One region of the Amycolatopsis sp. NPDC059027 genome, then DNA from elsewhere that is predicted to be linked to it. Evidence: riboswitches for the same ligand, from Rfam matches in the RefSeq annotation. Region 1 holds a riboswitch; the other holds the start of a gene.
The links. A riboswitch is a leader RNA that binds a small molecule or an ion and turns the genes downstream of it on or off. The one in region 1 is predicted to bind S-adenosylmethionine.
Positions count from the first base shown of each region.

Region 2: it holds a riboswitch for S-adenosylmethionine, as region 1 does, so the genes downstream of both, thrC (threonine synthase) here and ACFWY9_RS23690 (aminotransferase class V-fold PLP-dependent enzyme) in region 1, are expected to answer to the same signal.

Region 1 covers NZ_JBHYIK010000034.1:43,578-50,970, forward strand. Annotated here, with positions in the region: gene ACFWY9_RS23670 (penicillin-binding transpeptidase domain-containing protein) at 1-673, shown strand, start outside; gene ACFWY9_RS23675 (ArsR/SmtB family transcription factor) at 832-1,527, shown strand; gene ACFWY9_RS23680 (potassium/proton antiporter) at 1,635-3,113, shown strand; gene ACFWY9_RS23685 (M23 family metallopeptidase) at 3,258-3,947, shown strand; SAM riboswitch class IV at 4,033-4,147, shown strand; gene ACFWY9_RS23690 (aminotransferase class V-fold PLP-dependent enzyme) at 4,187-5,548, shown strand; gene ACFWY9_RS23695 (hypothetical protein) at 5,625-6,227, shown strand; gene lspA (signal peptidase II) at 6,252-6,917, shown strand; gene ACFWY9_RS23705 (RluA family pseudouridine synthase) at 6,914-7,393, shown strand, end outside.
Region 2 covers NZ_JBHYIK010000072.1:28,124-35,516, reverse strand. Annotated here, with positions in the region: gene ACFWY9_RS36255 (DMT family transporter) at 1-68, opposite strand, end outside; gene rpsT (30S ribosomal protein S20) at 429-689, shown strand; gene holA (DNA polymerase III subunit delta) at 763-1,743, opposite strand; SAM riboswitch class I at 1,878-2,012, shown strand; gene thrC (threonine synthase) at 2,026-3,291, shown strand; gene ACFWY9_RS36235 (ComEC/Rec2 family competence protein) at 3,299-5,698, opposite strand; gene ACFWY9_RS36230 (helix-hairpin-helix domain-containing protein) at 5,695-6,420, opposite strand; gene ACFWY9_RS36225 (DegV family protein) at 6,874-7,393, opposite strand, start outside.

The sequences.
Region 1 (7,393 bases):
CGCGACGGCCGATACGGCGTTGCCGTGCCCGGGTAGCGACCAGATCGGGACCCGGACGATCCCCAACGAGAACCACTTCGACAAGGGCACGGTCCCGCTGCACCAGGCGTTCGCGTTCTCGTGCAACACGACGTTCGGCAGGCTGGCCTCGCGGCTGCCCGCGGACGGGCTCGTCAAGGCCGCCGACCAGTACGGGCTCAACGCCGACTTCGAGATCCCCGGCCTGCAGACCGAGGCCGGGAAGGTCGTGCCCGCGACCGGCAACGACCGGCTGGTCGAGGACGGCATCGGGCAGGGGGACGTGCAGGTCAGCCCGTTCGGCGCGGCGCTGATGGCCGCGACGGCGGCGTCGGGCAAGGCCGTGACGCCGAAGCTGTGGCACGGGCTGGACACCACGGTCGCCAAGCCGTACTCGCCGCCGTCCGCCGGGGTGCTGAACGCGGTGCGGTCGATGATGCGGGAGGTCGTCACCACCGGCACCGGAAAGGCGGCGGCCGGGGCGGGGCAGGTCCACGGAAAGACCGGCACGGCGGAGTTCGGCGCCGACGGCCAGGCCAACGGCTGGTTCGTCGGCTACCGCGGCGACGTCGCCTTCGCTGTCCTGCTGGAGGGCGCGAACGACTCGAACCCGGCCGTCTCCCTCGCCGCGAACTTCCTCAACGCCGTCCACTGATCCGCTGGTCGGATGTGCTGAAGGACGCCTTCGGTGCGCTCGATGCACCGAAGGCGTCCTTCAGCGCGGCCAATGCACTGAAAGCGTCCTTCAGCTCGTTCGCACCGGGGCCCACGGTTCGGCCACGGCCGAACGGTCCGGCTTCTACGGTGGAGGACATGGAGACCATCGCACTGGCCGAGGTGGCCGCGGTGCTCGCCGACCCGAGCAGGGCGACGATGTGCCTGGCGTTGCTGGACGGCCGTGCGTGGACCGTCGGCGAGCTGGCCGCGGCCGCGCGGATCGCGGTGTCGACGGCGAGTGAGCATGTCACCCGGCTGGAGGAAACCGGGTTCGTCGCGCGGGTGAAACAGGGACGGCACGCCTACGTCCGCATCGCGGACCCGCGGGTGGCCGAGCTGATCGAGCACCTCGCGCAGCACGCCGACCGCCGCCCGGTCACCGGCCTGCGGTCCTCGGTCCGCGTCCGCAAGCTCGGGTTCGCCCGCACCTGCTACGACCACCTGGCAGGGAAGCTCGGCGTCGCGCTGCGCGACGGGATGATCGCGCGCGGGCTGGTCGACGTCGGCTCGGGGCTCACTCTCACGGCTCGCGGCCACGACGTGCTGGTTGAGCTGGGCGTGGACCTCCCGAACGGTGGGCGGCGGCCGCTGCTGCGCGACTGTCTGGATTGGACGGAGCGCCGCGAGCACCTCGGCGGCGGCGCGCCCGCGGCGTTGCTGGAGCGAGCGCTGGCGGCGGGCTGGGTCGAGCGGGGTCACCAGGCGCGCGCGATGCGGGTGCTGCCCGCCGCGGTGGAACCGTTCGCAACGCTCGGTGTCGACCTCGACACGCTGGAAGAGCCCGCATTTTGATGTTTCTTTAACACACCGGGTGAGCGTCACTGGGCGTCGGTACACGATCGTGTGAGCACCCCGCCTCCTTATCCTGAGAGCCCACGGCGACCGGGAAGGGAGGCGACATGGATCAGCTTCCCGTGCTGCTCGGAGTCGGCGGGATCGTGCTGCTCGCCTCGGTGGTGGCCGTGCGCCTGTCCGTCCGGCTCGGGCTGCCCTCGCTCCTGCTGTACCTGGGAATCGGCGTCCTGCTGGGCGAAGCCGGGTTCGGCGTCCGCTTCGAGAATCCCGAGCTGACGCAGTCGCTCGGCATCGCCGCGCTGGTCCTGATCCTCACCGAGGGCGGGCTCACCACGCGGTGGCAGGCGGTGAAACCCGCGCTGGGGCCTGGAATCGCACTGTCCACTTTGGCCGTCGTGGCGAGCGTGGCGGTCACCGGCAGCGCGCTGCACTGGCTGCTCGGCCTCGACTGGCGGCTCGCGCTGCTGTGGGGCTCGGTGCTTGCCTCCACCGACGCGGCCGCGGTGTTTTCCGTGCTGCGCAACGCCGGGGTCGGCAAGCGGCTGGTCGGCATGCTGGAGCTGGAATCCGGCCTCAACGACGCGCCCGCCTACATCGCCGTCGTCGTGCTGGCCACCGGGTCCACAGTGGACTGGACGCTGCCGCTGCTGGTGGTCTACGAGCTGGCCGCCGGGCTGGTGATCGGCCTGCTGCTCGGCTGGCTCGGGGCACTGGCGCTGCGAAGAGCGGCGCTGCCCGCCACCGGTCTGTATCCGCTCGCCACGGTGTCGGTGTGCGTCCTGGCGTTCTCCAGCGGTCAGCTGGCGCACGCTTCCGGCCTGCTCGCGACGTACGTCGCCGGGCTGGTGCTGGGCAATTCCCGGCTGCCGCACCGATCCGACACACTGTCCTTCGCCGAAGGCCTCGGCTGGCTCGCCCAGATCGGGCTGTTCGTGCTGCTCGGCCTGTTCGCCTCGCCGAACAGGCTGCTGGAGACGCTGGTGCCGGGCCTCGTGGCGGGCGCCGTCGTCCTGCTGCTCGCGCGTCCGCTCTCCGTCCTGCTGTCGATGCTCCCGTTCCGCGTGCCGTGGCGGGAACAGGTGTTCCTGTCGTGGGCCGGCCTGCGCGGCGCGGTGCCGATCGTGCTCGCGATGATCCCGCTGTCCCAGGGCGTGCCGGGCGCGCAGCGGCTGGTCGACGCGGTGTTCGTGCTGGTCATCGTGCTGACCCTGGTGCAGGGCGCGACGCTGAGCCCGCTCGCGCGGGTGCTCGGCCTTGCCCGGCACGCCGAACCGCACGAGGTCGAGGTCGACTCCGCGCCGCTCGACGAGCTGGGCGCCGAGCTGTTGCAGGTCCGCATCCAGGCCGGATCGCGGCTGCACGGCGTGTACCTCTCGGAGCTGCGGCTGCCGGTGGGGGCGACGGTCAGCCTCGTGGTGCGCGACGGCGCCGGGTTCACGCCCGAGAAGACCAGCCGTCTTCAGGAGCACGACCAGCTACTGGTGGTGACCACCGAACGGGCCCGGAGTGCCACGGAACGCCGGTTGCGGGCCGTGGACCGGGCAGGCCGCCTGGCCCGCTGGAAGGGCGAATCCGGGCGCTAGCTCACAAAACCGGCCTCGATGGTTGGTGGTTTTCCGTAGAAATCTCCACCGTGTGTTCCCTTGACGCATCCTTTCGGGCTAACGTGCGCTCGCATCGTCTACCTCGAATGGGTGAGCTTCTCGGGCTAAGGAGTACACACGGTGATGCTGAAAATGCGCGCACGCTGGGCCGGTCTGGCCGCCGCGACGACGGCAGGAGCGTTGTTCCTGGCCCCCACGGCCTCCGCCGCGGACACGTTTCCCGCCTTCGCCCTGCCGTTCGCCTCGGGCCAGCTCGTGTATTCGGCCGGGATCCACTCCGACGACGGCGGCAGCGGCGTCAAGAACGCCATCGACTTCAGCCCGGCCGACAAGACCGTCCGCGCCCCGCTGGCCGGGATCGTGCACCTGCAGCACTGCGCCGAAGGCGACTGGGTGACCATCGACCACGACGGCGGCTGGCGCACCGGGTACTACCACATGGAGAACATCCAGGTCGCCGACGGACAGCGGGTCGTGCCCGGCGCCGTCCTCGGCTCCACCGGCAATGCTCTGCCCTGCGGCGGCAGCACCACCGGTGCCCATGTCCACTTCACGCTCTGGACGCTGCCCGCCACGACGGCGTCCGGGAACTCCGGCGACGCAAGGGATTGGCGCGCTCGCGGGAACTGGAGCGGGCTGTCCTACGCCGAGGTCTCCGGCGAGCTGGCCGCCGCGCTCGGTGAGCCGATCGACGGCAAGGAGCTGGGCGGATGGCGGTTTGCGGCGGGCGCCGAGCAGTACCAGGGGACGGCGACGCACCTGACCGACCAGTCGGTCGTCCGGCTGCCGGGCCGCTTCCGGGTGACGGCGTAGACCGCAATTCCGGAGAGTGACGGCCGTCTCAGTCACCCGGAAGGGGCTGGATCGGCGCGCGCGGTGTCGGCTATCTTCGTCGTCAGGTCATGAGTGTCAGCGCTAAGCCCCGGCTTGCTGGCCGGCAACCCTCCAACCGCGGTGGGGTGCCCCGGGTGAGGACCGGGCCTGTCGCGAGGTGCGGCGGGCAAGCGCGGGCCCCTCGCCGGGGGTCCCCCGGACCGCCGAGGAGGCACCCGATGACACTCGCCGTCGATCGTCAGAACACCACCGAAACCACGGTTACCGTTGCGCCGCAAGGAATTCCCGCGGTCACGGGTGCCGGGCTGAGCGTTCCGCTCGTCACCGGCGGCGAGATCGGCTACGCGAATCTCGACCACGCCGCGAGCGCGCCTTGTCTGGACGCCGTGCGCCGCGCGGTCGACGAGTTCCTGCCCTGGTACGCGAGCGTGCACCGCGGCGCCGGGTTCGCCTCGCAGGTCTCGACGCGGCTTTACGAGCGCACACGCGACATCCTGCGCCGGTTCGTCGACGCGCGTTCGACCGACACCGTGGTGTTCACCCGCAACACCACCGATTCCTTCAACCTGCTCGCCCGCAGCCTGCCCCGGCACACCTCGGTCGTCGTCTTCGACACCGAGCACCACGCCGCGCTGTTGCCGTGGAGGGGGCCGAACGTCCGCCGGATCCCTACCCCGCGCACCCGGCTCGCCGCGGTTTCCGCTGTGGACGAAGCGCTCGCGGAATGCCCGCAGGGGCCCCGATTGGTGGTCGTCACCGGAGCGTCCAATGTGACCGGTGAGCTGCTGCCCGTCGCGGAGATCGCGGCGGTGGCCCGCCGCCACGGCGCCCGGATCGCGCTCGACGCCGCCCAGCTCGCCCCGCATCGCCGGATTTCCTTGCGGGAACTGGATGTCGACTACGTCGCGCTGTCCGGTCACAAGCTGTACGCGCCGTTCGGTGCCGGTGCGCTCGTCGGCCGCGCGGACTGGCTCCGTGCCGCCCAGCCCTACCTCGCCGGTGGCGGCGCGACCAAGCTCGTCACGGGCGAGGCCGACGACCTCGGTGTCGTCTGGAACGCCGGACCGGAACGGCACGAGGCGGGTTCGCCCAACACCGTTGGCGTGTATGCCCTCGGCGTCGCGTGCGAGCAGCTCGCCGCGCACTGGGACGCCGTCGGCGCACACGAGGAGGTCCTGCTGGCCCGGCTGCGCAAGGGCCTCGCCGCGATCCCGGGCTGCGCCGAACTGCGGCTGTTCGACGCACCGGTGGACCGCGTCGGCACGGTGAGCTTCGTGGTCGACGGCTTCGAGCCCGGCTGGCTGGCGGCCGTCCTTTCGGCCGAGTACGGCATCGGCGTCCGCGACGGCGCCTTCTGCGCGCACGTCGCGACCAAGCGGCTCATCGGCGTCGCCGGGGGAGCGGGGCAGCAGGCGGTACGGGTCAGCCTCGGCCTCGGCAGCACCACCGAACACGTCGACCGGCTCGTGCTCGCGCTGCGCCAGATCGTCGCGCGCGGCGCCCGCTGGGAGTACGCGAAGCAGGACGGCCGCTGGGCGCCGGTCGGCGATCCGCGCGAACTGCCCCCGTTCTGCGCCTGAGCTGAAGGGGACTTTCGTCGCATCCCATGCACGGAAAGTCCCCTTCAGCTCATGGGCGATCCGCTATCGTGGCGCGATGGGAAATTCGCGGCCACGGTACTGGTTTCCCTTGGCGCTGCTGGGATTCGCGCAGCTGATCCTGGTCGCGGCCGAGATGCCGAGGGCGAATGGATCTTTCGGCTACTTCGCGAATGTGCGTGAGTACCCGATGACCGAGTCCACCGCGGTCGCGGTGCGCGTCTCAGCGCCCTACGGCTGGTCCGGCGCGGGCACGGGCTGGTTGTGGGTGCTGGCGGCGGCCGTCCTCGGCGTCGCGATCTGGTACTTCGTCCTGGCCCGGCGCGCGGGCAGCCCGCCGCGCACCGGCCGGTTCGCACTGCTCACGCTCGGCGCGCTCGTGGCCGTGCCGCTGCTCGACCTCGTCGGATACTGGCAGTTCCGGCTGGACGCCGACGTGCGGGGCCCGATGATCGCGACGCTCGGCCTCGTCCTGCTCGCCTGGTTCGAGCGCAGCGTGCTCGTGCTGGTGGTGACGGCGGTGTTCGTGCTGGCCGCGGTGGTGCTCCTGCCCGGCATCGCCGGGGTCCTGGTCTCGGCCGTGGCGCTGCTGGCCGGGGCGTTCGTGGCGCTCGCCGGGCCGCGGCGGGGACGTCCGGAGCCTGCCGCCGACACGGACTGAACGCGTGACGTGGACAATGGACCGGTGAGCACCGAGTCCTCCCCGTCCGAACCCGAGACGACCCCGGCCGCGGACCTACCGCCGAATCCGGCCGTGACCAGCGAATCCGCGGTTTCCGAGCCGGAAGAGGCGAGCCCGTCGAAGGCGCTGCCGAGGCGCACGGTGGCCATCGTGTTCGCCGTCGCGGTCGTGATCTGGGTGATCGACCTGGTCACCAAGAACCTCGCCGCGGCGAACCTGGAGGGCAAGGAACCGGTCCGGGTCCTCGGCGGCCTCGTCTACCTGCAGCTGGTGCGCAACCCCGGCGCGGCGTTCTCCATGGCCACCGGCATGACGTGGGTGCTCGCGCTGGTCGCGGCGGCGGTCGTCGTCGCGATCGTGTGGCTGTCGCGCCGGCTGCGCTCTGTGGGCTGGGCGATCGGGCTCGGCCTGGTGCTCGCCGGTGCGCTGGGCAACCTGACCGACCGCATCTTCCGCGCGCCCGGCCCGCTGCAGGGCCACGTCGTCGACTTCATCTCCGCCTTCGCCCCGAACGGCCAGGGCTGGGCCATCTTCAACATCGCCGACTCCGCGATCTGCGTCGGCGGCGTGCTGATCGTGCTGTTGTCGTTGCTGGGCAAGGACTACGACGGGACCTCGACGAAGGACAAGAAGAAGGCAGCCGCCGAAAGCGCCGGGGAACAGGCGTGAGCGCGCGGATGCTGCCCGTCCCGGACGGGCTCGACGGCATGCGCGTCGACGCCGGGCTCGCGAAACTGCTGGGACTGTCCCGCACGGTGGTCGCGGAACTCGCCGCGTCGGGCGACGTGCTGCTCGACGGACGTCCCGCCGGCAAGTCGGACCGCCTCACCGCGGGCGGGCTCCTCGAAGTGACGCTGCCCGATCCGGAACGGCCGATCGAGGTCGTCGCCGAACCGGTCGAGGGCATGCTGATCCTGCACGACGACGAGGACATCGTCGTCGTCGCGAAGCCCGTCGGCGTCGCCGCGCACCCGAGCCCCGGCTGGGCAGGCCCGACCGTGATCGGCGGTCTGGCCGCGGCGGGCCTGCGGATCTCGACCTCGGGCTCCGCCGAGCGTCAGGGCGTCGTGCACCGCCTCGACGCGGGCACCAGCGGCGTGATGGTGGTGGCCAAGAGCGAACACGCCTACACGGTGCTGAAGCGG
Region 2 (7,393 bases), on a different contig from region 1:
GCGGCGAGGTTCCACACGGCGTGCACGACGGCGGCGACGAGGACGAGGGACAGAGCGGTGGCGTTCATCGGACCCTTTCGAGGTTTTCGCGCACGCGAAAACCCCAGGTCCTCCAGGCTTTTGTCCCGTCAGATGAACGGCGGGCTCCTGAGCCGCCGATGGTGCCGCTCGGACCTGCCCCACCGGCCCTTGTTGTCTCTCCCGCAGGTGCGGGCCGCTGGCGGAACCCTAGGCACTGACTCCACCCACCGTAGTACGCGTAAGCGATCACGTCGAGGCCCTCGCGAGGCCGCCGGAGCAGGCTGTTAGGCTTTCCGTTCGTTGTCGTGCGGCATTCCGTCAGGGAGGAAACCCGGGCGCCCGTGAGGGTGGCCGGGGCCACAGCGACGCGGCAGCGAACTCACCGAGTACACGACAGGAGCGCCACCATGGCCAACATCAAGTCGCAGATCAAGCGCATCACCACCAACGAGAAGGCGCGTCAGCGCAACCAGGCGATCCGGTCCTCGGTGAAGACCGCGATCCGCAAGTTCCGCGAGGCCGCCGAGTCCGGGGACAAGGCCAAGGCCGTCGAGCTGCAGCGCGAGGCCGCCAAGAAGCTGGACAAGGCGGTCACCAAGGGCGTCATCCACGCCAACCAGGCCGCGAACAAGAAGTCCGCGATGGCCAAGCGCGCGAACAGCATCTGAGCCGTTCTCCGAAAGGCCCCGGCGACCTCGGTCGCCGGGGCCTTCCGCGTGTCCTTCTCCTCAGCGGCCGGCCTCAGTGGTCGCCCTTGGCGGCGACGACCTCGTTCACAGCTCGCTCCAGTGCATAGTCCGGGCTCGCCGCGGCACCCTTGACCTCGGAGTTGAGCCGAGCGACGACCCGCATCGCGGCGGCGAGACCGTCCTGGTTCCAGCCGCGTGACTGGCCCTGCGCCTTGCGCACCTTCCACGGCGGCATGCCGAGTTCCCCTGCCATCTGGTTCGGGTTGCCCCGTCCGGCCGCGGAGACCCTGGCGATGGTGCGGACGGCATCGGCGAGCGCGTCGGCGACGAGCACGTGCGGCACCCCCAGCTGCATCGCCCAGCGCAACTGCTCCAGCGCGGCCGCCCTGTCCCCCGCCACGGCCTTCTCCGCGACCGCGAAGCCCGTCACGTCCGCGCGGCCCCGGTGGTACCGGCGCACGGCCTGCTCGTCGACGACGCCGCCGGAGTCCGCGACGAGCTGCGTCGCCGCCGACGACAGCTCCCGCAGGTCCGAGCCCACGGCGTCGATCAGCGCGAGCACCCCGGCGCCGTCGATCTTGCCGCCCGCCCGGCGGACCTCGTTGCGGACGAACGACTCCCGGTCGGCGGCCTTCGTCAGCTTGGGACACTCGGTGATCTGGGCCCCGGCCTTGCGCAGCGCGGCGGGCAGCGCCTTCGCCGCCTTGCTCCTGCCGCCCCCGGTGTGCACGACGACCAGCACGATCCCGTCGGCGGGCGCCTTGAGGTAGGACAGCACGGCGTCGGACAGCTCCTGCGAGATGTCCTGCGCCGCCTCGAGGACGATCACCCGGCCCTCGCTGAACAGCGAGGGGCTCACCAGTTCGGCGAGTTCGGGCGTTGTGAGTTCGGACACCCGCATCCTGGTCATGTCCGCGGTCGGATCGGCCGCCTTGGCGGCGTCCAGGGCGGCGCGGACAGCCCGTTCGATGAGCAGTTCTTCCTCACCGAGTACGAGATGCAGCGGTGTGGTGGCGGTGGCTTGCGCGGTCACCCCCCGATCCTCTCACCCGCCCGGCGACACGCCCGCTCCGGTGACACCGGCGCGCCCACCGTGGCACGAGCCGATCAGGATGCCGTACGGTGTGTTCCGAGGCAGCGCCCAGCGGCGCGCCGACAACTGAATACCGCTCATCCAGAGGGGCAGAGGGAACGGCCCGACGAAGCCCCGGCAACCGGCGTCAAAGCCTGTCATCCCGCGATCGCGGGATAGCTGACGAACACGGTGCCAATTCCGGCCCGCCTCGGCGGGACAGATGAGGAAAGGAACCTCGCGATGACCGCAACCCTCGGCACGACCTCCACCACCAAGACCCCGGACCTGGGCCCGGCCGTCGAACTGGTGTCGAAGGAAGAGGGTCACCGGCAGCCGCTCGCTCCCGAATTCGTCTCCGCCGAAGACTTCTCGCCGCTCGAGGTCGCCTACGACTTCGGCCGGGTCCGGCGCGAGGACATCGAAGCCGGCCCGAAGAACATCTGGCGCTACAAGAAACTCCTTCCGGTTCCCTCCAACGTCGAGGAGATCCCCAACACCGAGCCAGGCTGCACCCGGCTGGTCCGGGCCGACCGGCTGGCGAAAGCGCTGGGGGTCAAGCGGATCTGGGTCAAGGACGACACCGGCAACCCGACGCACTCCTTCAAGGACCGGGTCGTCGCCGTCGCGCTGGCGGCCGCCCGCGAGTTCGGGTTCGAGGTGCTGTGCTGTCCCTCGACCGGCAACCTCGCCAACGCCGTCGCCGCCGCGGCCGCCCGGGCGGGCTGGCAGTCGGTCGTGCTGATCCCGAAGACGCTGGAACGCGCCAAGATCCTCACGACCGCGGTGTACGACGGCGCGCTGATCGCCGTCGACGGCAACTACGACGACGTCAACCGCCTCGCCACCGAACTCGCCGCCGAGCACGAGAGCTGGGCGTTCGTGAACGTCAACGTCCGCCCGTACTACTCGGAGGGCTCGAAGACGCTGGCCTTCGAGGTCGCCGAGCAGCTCGGCTGGCGGCTGCCCGAGCAGATCGTCGTGCCGATCGCCTCCGGCTCCCAGCTGACCAAAGTGGACAAGGGCTTCCGCGAGCTCGGCCAGCTCGGACTGGTGGAAGCCAGCCCGTACAAGGTGTTCGGCGCCCAGGCCACCGGCTGCTCGCCCGTGTCGGCCGCGTTCCGCGCCGGGCACGACGTCGTCCAGCCGGTCAAGCCGGACACCATCGCGCGCTCGCTGGCGATCGGCAACCCGGCCGACGGCCCGTACGTGCTCGACGTCGTCAACCGCACCAACGGCGCGATCGAGGACGTGAGCGACGAAGAGGTCGTCGAGGGCATCCGGCTGCTGGCCCGTACCGAAGGCATCTTCACCGAGACGGCGGGCGGGGTCACCGTCGCCACGGCGAAGAAGCTCATCGAGACCGGCAAGCTCGACCCGGACGCCGAGACCGTCCTGCTGATCACCGGCGACGGCCTCAAGACGCTCGACGCCGTCGAGGACCACGTCGGCCCCAAGGCGACCGTCGCACCGTCGGCCGCCGCCGTGCGCGAGGCCCTCGGCTACTGACGCCGGTTCACCGCCGGGGCGGGCCACGCGGCTCGCCCCGGCGGGAGACCGCCGGACCGCCACCGTCCGGGAGCACCGCGGTGTCCCCGTCGAGGTCGGTGCGGGTCACCAACGCCCCCAACGCGATCAGAGCGTCCACAGTGGACTTGCTGGGATGGCCGTAGCGGTTTCCCGCGCCCACACTGGCCATCGCGACGCGGGGCGCGACGGCCGTGAGGAAGTCCGGCAGCGAATACCGTGACCCGTGGTGCGGGACCTTCAAGACCTCGGACCGCAGATCCGCTCCCCCTGCCAGCAAATCGGCCTGCGCCGCCAGTTCCACGTCACCGGTCAGGAGCACGCGCCCGGCAGGCGTTCCCGCGCGCAGCACGACCGAACTGTTGTTGACCATCGTCCCGTCCTGCTCGGTGGCCGAGCGCGCCGGAACGTATCGCGGCCCGAGCACGTCGAGGGACAGCCCCGGCCACTCCAGCCGCTGCCCGACGCTCAGTTCGAGGAGGGGCACGCCCTGGCGTCCGGCTTCCTCCGCGACCTGCCGCCAGGCCCAGCCCGGCGCCCTGCCCGGCCCGACCGCCACCGCGCCCACCGTTCTGCCCTCGAACACCGACACCAGCCCGCCCAGATGATCGGCGTGGAGGTGACTCAGCACGATCAGTGGCACGCGGTCGATGTCGAGCCGTCGCAGGCATTCGTCGACCGGGCCGGGTTCGGGCCCGGTGTCGACGACCACCGCCCGGCCGCGCTCGGCCGTCGCCAGCACCAGCGCGTCACCCTGGCCCACATCGCATTCGACCATCGCCCACGAGTCCGGTGGCCAGGCCGGGGCGAACACCCGGACCGGAACGAACACCAGCAGCACCACGGCGAGCAGCACCGTCACCAGTACCCGGATCCGGCGCAGCCGCAACGCCACCACCAGGACGGCGAGCAGCGCCGCCGCGAGCAGACCGCCCCACCAGCCGCCGGGCCAGTCCAAGACCGCGCCGGGTGCCCGCGCGCCGTGCCGCGCCACGAGAATCAGCCACCGCGCCTCCGGATCGGCCAGGTGGACCAGCACGTTCCCGGCGCCGGGCCACCACGGCCCCACGACGGTGGCCAGTACCCCGAACACGGTGGCCGGTGCCACCACCGGCGCCGCGAGCACGTTGGTCAGCACCGACACCACACTCACCGAACCCGCCATGCCCGCCAGCACCGGCGCGGTGACCACGAACGCCGCGAGCGGGATGGCCAGCCCCTCGGCGTAGCCCGCCGGAACGCCCCGGCGCACCATCGCGTCCGCCCACCGCGGCGCCAGCAGAACCAGCCCGGCCGTGGCCAGCACCGAGAGCGCGAAGCCGAAGTCGACGGCCATCGCCGGATCCCAGATCACCAGCGCGCAGACCGAAAAGGCCAGCGCGGGCAAGGCCGAGCCCTGTCTGCCCAGCGCCAGTGCCAGCAGGCCGACCGCGCCCATGACCCCGGCCCGGAGCACGCTCGGCTCCGGCCCCGCGAGCACGAGGAATCCGACCAGGCACAGCCCGGCCGCGATCGCCGAGGCACGTGGCCCGATCCGCAGCACGCGCAGCAGGAGCAGCACCGCGCCGCAGACGATCGCGAGGTTCCCACCGCTGACGGCCGTGAGGTGGGACATCCCCGAGGAGACGAACTCGTGCTCGACTCGGGGCGGCAACGCGCTCGTGTCCCCGACGACCAGACCGGGCAGGAGACCGGCGGGTTCTTCCGGGAGACTCGCGCACAGCCGGTGCAGACCGGCGCGCAAGGACTCGGCCGCCCGCTGCCACCACGGCGCGGTACCGACATCGCTGGGCGGACCACGCACCGACAGCACCGCAACAATCAGTTCCGCGCCACGCGCGGGCCCGAGTTGCCCGGAGACCGTCACGGCCTGACCGGGCAACAGGCCCGACCATGGCGTGATCGGGGCGAGCAGCAAGACACGGCCGGTGCTCTCGGCGCGCCGCCCCGCGACCTCCGCGGCGGTCACCTCGGCGGGGAGCACGACCGACCGGGCACCGGCCTGACGATCGGCATACCCGGCCGAGCGGACCGGTTTCGGCCGTTCGGTGACCACCACCCGCAGCACGGCCGGAGCCCCATGGACGGCGGCCGCGCGCAACGGATCCTGTTCCGCGTCGCGGACACGCATCGCAGTGGGACCCGCGAGCGCCAACCCGAGCAGTAGCAACGCACCCGCCGCCGCTCGCCAGGACGGGCGGCGCCAGAACACCACCGCGCCGGCGATCGCGGTGACCGCTCCCCCTGCCACGGCCACCCACCACGTGCCGAGCAGCGCCGCCAGCGTCACGCCCCACACCGCCAGCGCGGCCGGGACGAGCCGGGGATCCTGCGCACGCCACCATGGCGGCGGCTGCCGCGTCTCCGGTGTGCCAAGCCCCGCGCTCATCCGACGCTCACCTGCTCCCGGATTTTCGAGAACTTCGCTTCGCCAATGCCTTCGACGTCGCGAAGTTGCTCGACGCTGGCGAACCCGCCGTGCCGGGTACGCCATTCGACGATCCGGCGGGCCATCACGGCGCCGACGCCCGGCAGGGTGTCGAGCTGATCGGCCGTGGCCGCGTTGAGATCGACCTTGCCCGGTGGCGCGCCCGCTCCGCCGGGCCCGGCCGCCGCCGGCGCCGGGACACCGACCGCGAGCTGTTCTCCGTCGGTCAGCCGCCGGGCCAGGTTCAGCGCGCTCGGATCGGTGCCGGGTTCCGGGCCACCGGCGGCACGGAGCGCGTCCGCGACGCGTGCGCCCGCGGGCAGGGTGATCAGCCCCGGCGACCGAACCCGGCCGATCACGCTGATCACGAGACCGGTCTTCGGCTGCTGGGGCTGCTCGGCGACCGGCTTCGCGCTCGGCAGCCCCGGCGGGCTCTCCGCGGCAGGCCTGCCGCCGAAGAGCGCCACCGCGCCGACCACCAGCAAGACGACACCGAGGAGGACAGCGCCGAGCACGAGCCGGCGTTTGCCCGCCGCGCCACCCGCCAGCCCCGCGGGCAGCCAGCGCCGGACCAGCCGCCCACCGGCGCCCATCGCAGGGGCGTCCGGGGACAGCTGATCGGCCAGCCACGCGAGCCTGGCGTTGACGGAGGAGCCCGGGTCCCGGGCGGTGGGGTCGAACACACGATCGACGTTAGGACAGCCGGAAGCCGTCCGGCAGGGGAAATCGGCGCGGCTGTGGACAAGTGGGGTCTTGTGGACAGATCGCCCGGGCACGGCCGGATTCGACCGGTTTCCGTCGTACCCGGATGCGATGCTGGCGGGTTACCCATCTGCTCGGGCTCGGTGCGGCGGTGTCCGTCGCGGAGGAGCGCGCTGGGAGGCGTCTACGGTGGGCTGCACCGAGATCCGCGGTGCTCGTGATGGGTCGCAGGGCTGGTTGCGACAAGGGCGTCCCTCGGTGCATTGGGTGCGACAAGCGCGTCCCTCGGTGGGGCGGCCGGGGCAGCGAGACCCCGCATCCGGCGGATCAAGGCCCCGTGCACTGAAGGGCGCTTTCAGTACACTGGACGCGGTGAAGGACGCCTTCAGTGCGCCCCCGACGCCGGTGTCTACTGTGGACAGTCAGGAGGCGGTTCAGCCGATCGCGCGCTGGACGACGACGCCGAGCACACCGGGGCCGGTGTGCGCGCCGATCACCGCGCCGATCTCCGAAACAACACAGCCGGACGAGCCGGGCACGGCCTCCTCCAGCCGGTTGGCCAGTTCGACCGCGCGCTCCGGCGAGGCGAGGTGGTGCACCGCGAGTTCGACCTCGCCCTGCCCAGCGGCCGACACCGCGAGTTCGACCAGCCGCGCCACCGCGCGGTTCATCGTGCGGACCTTCTCCAGTGGCCGGATCCGGCCGTCGTCCATGTGCAGCACGGGTTTCACCGCGAGCGCCGTGCCCAGCAGCGCGGCCGCGGGGCCGATCCGCCCACCCCGGCGCAGGTAGTCCAGCGTCTCCACCACGAACAGCGTCTCGGAACGTTCGGCGGTCGCCACCGCGGCGGCCTCCACTTCGGCCGGGGACGCTCCGGCCGCGGCGGCACCGGCGGCGTGCAGGGCCGCGAAACCCAGGCCCATGGCGGTGGTCCGCGAGTCGACCACGCGCACC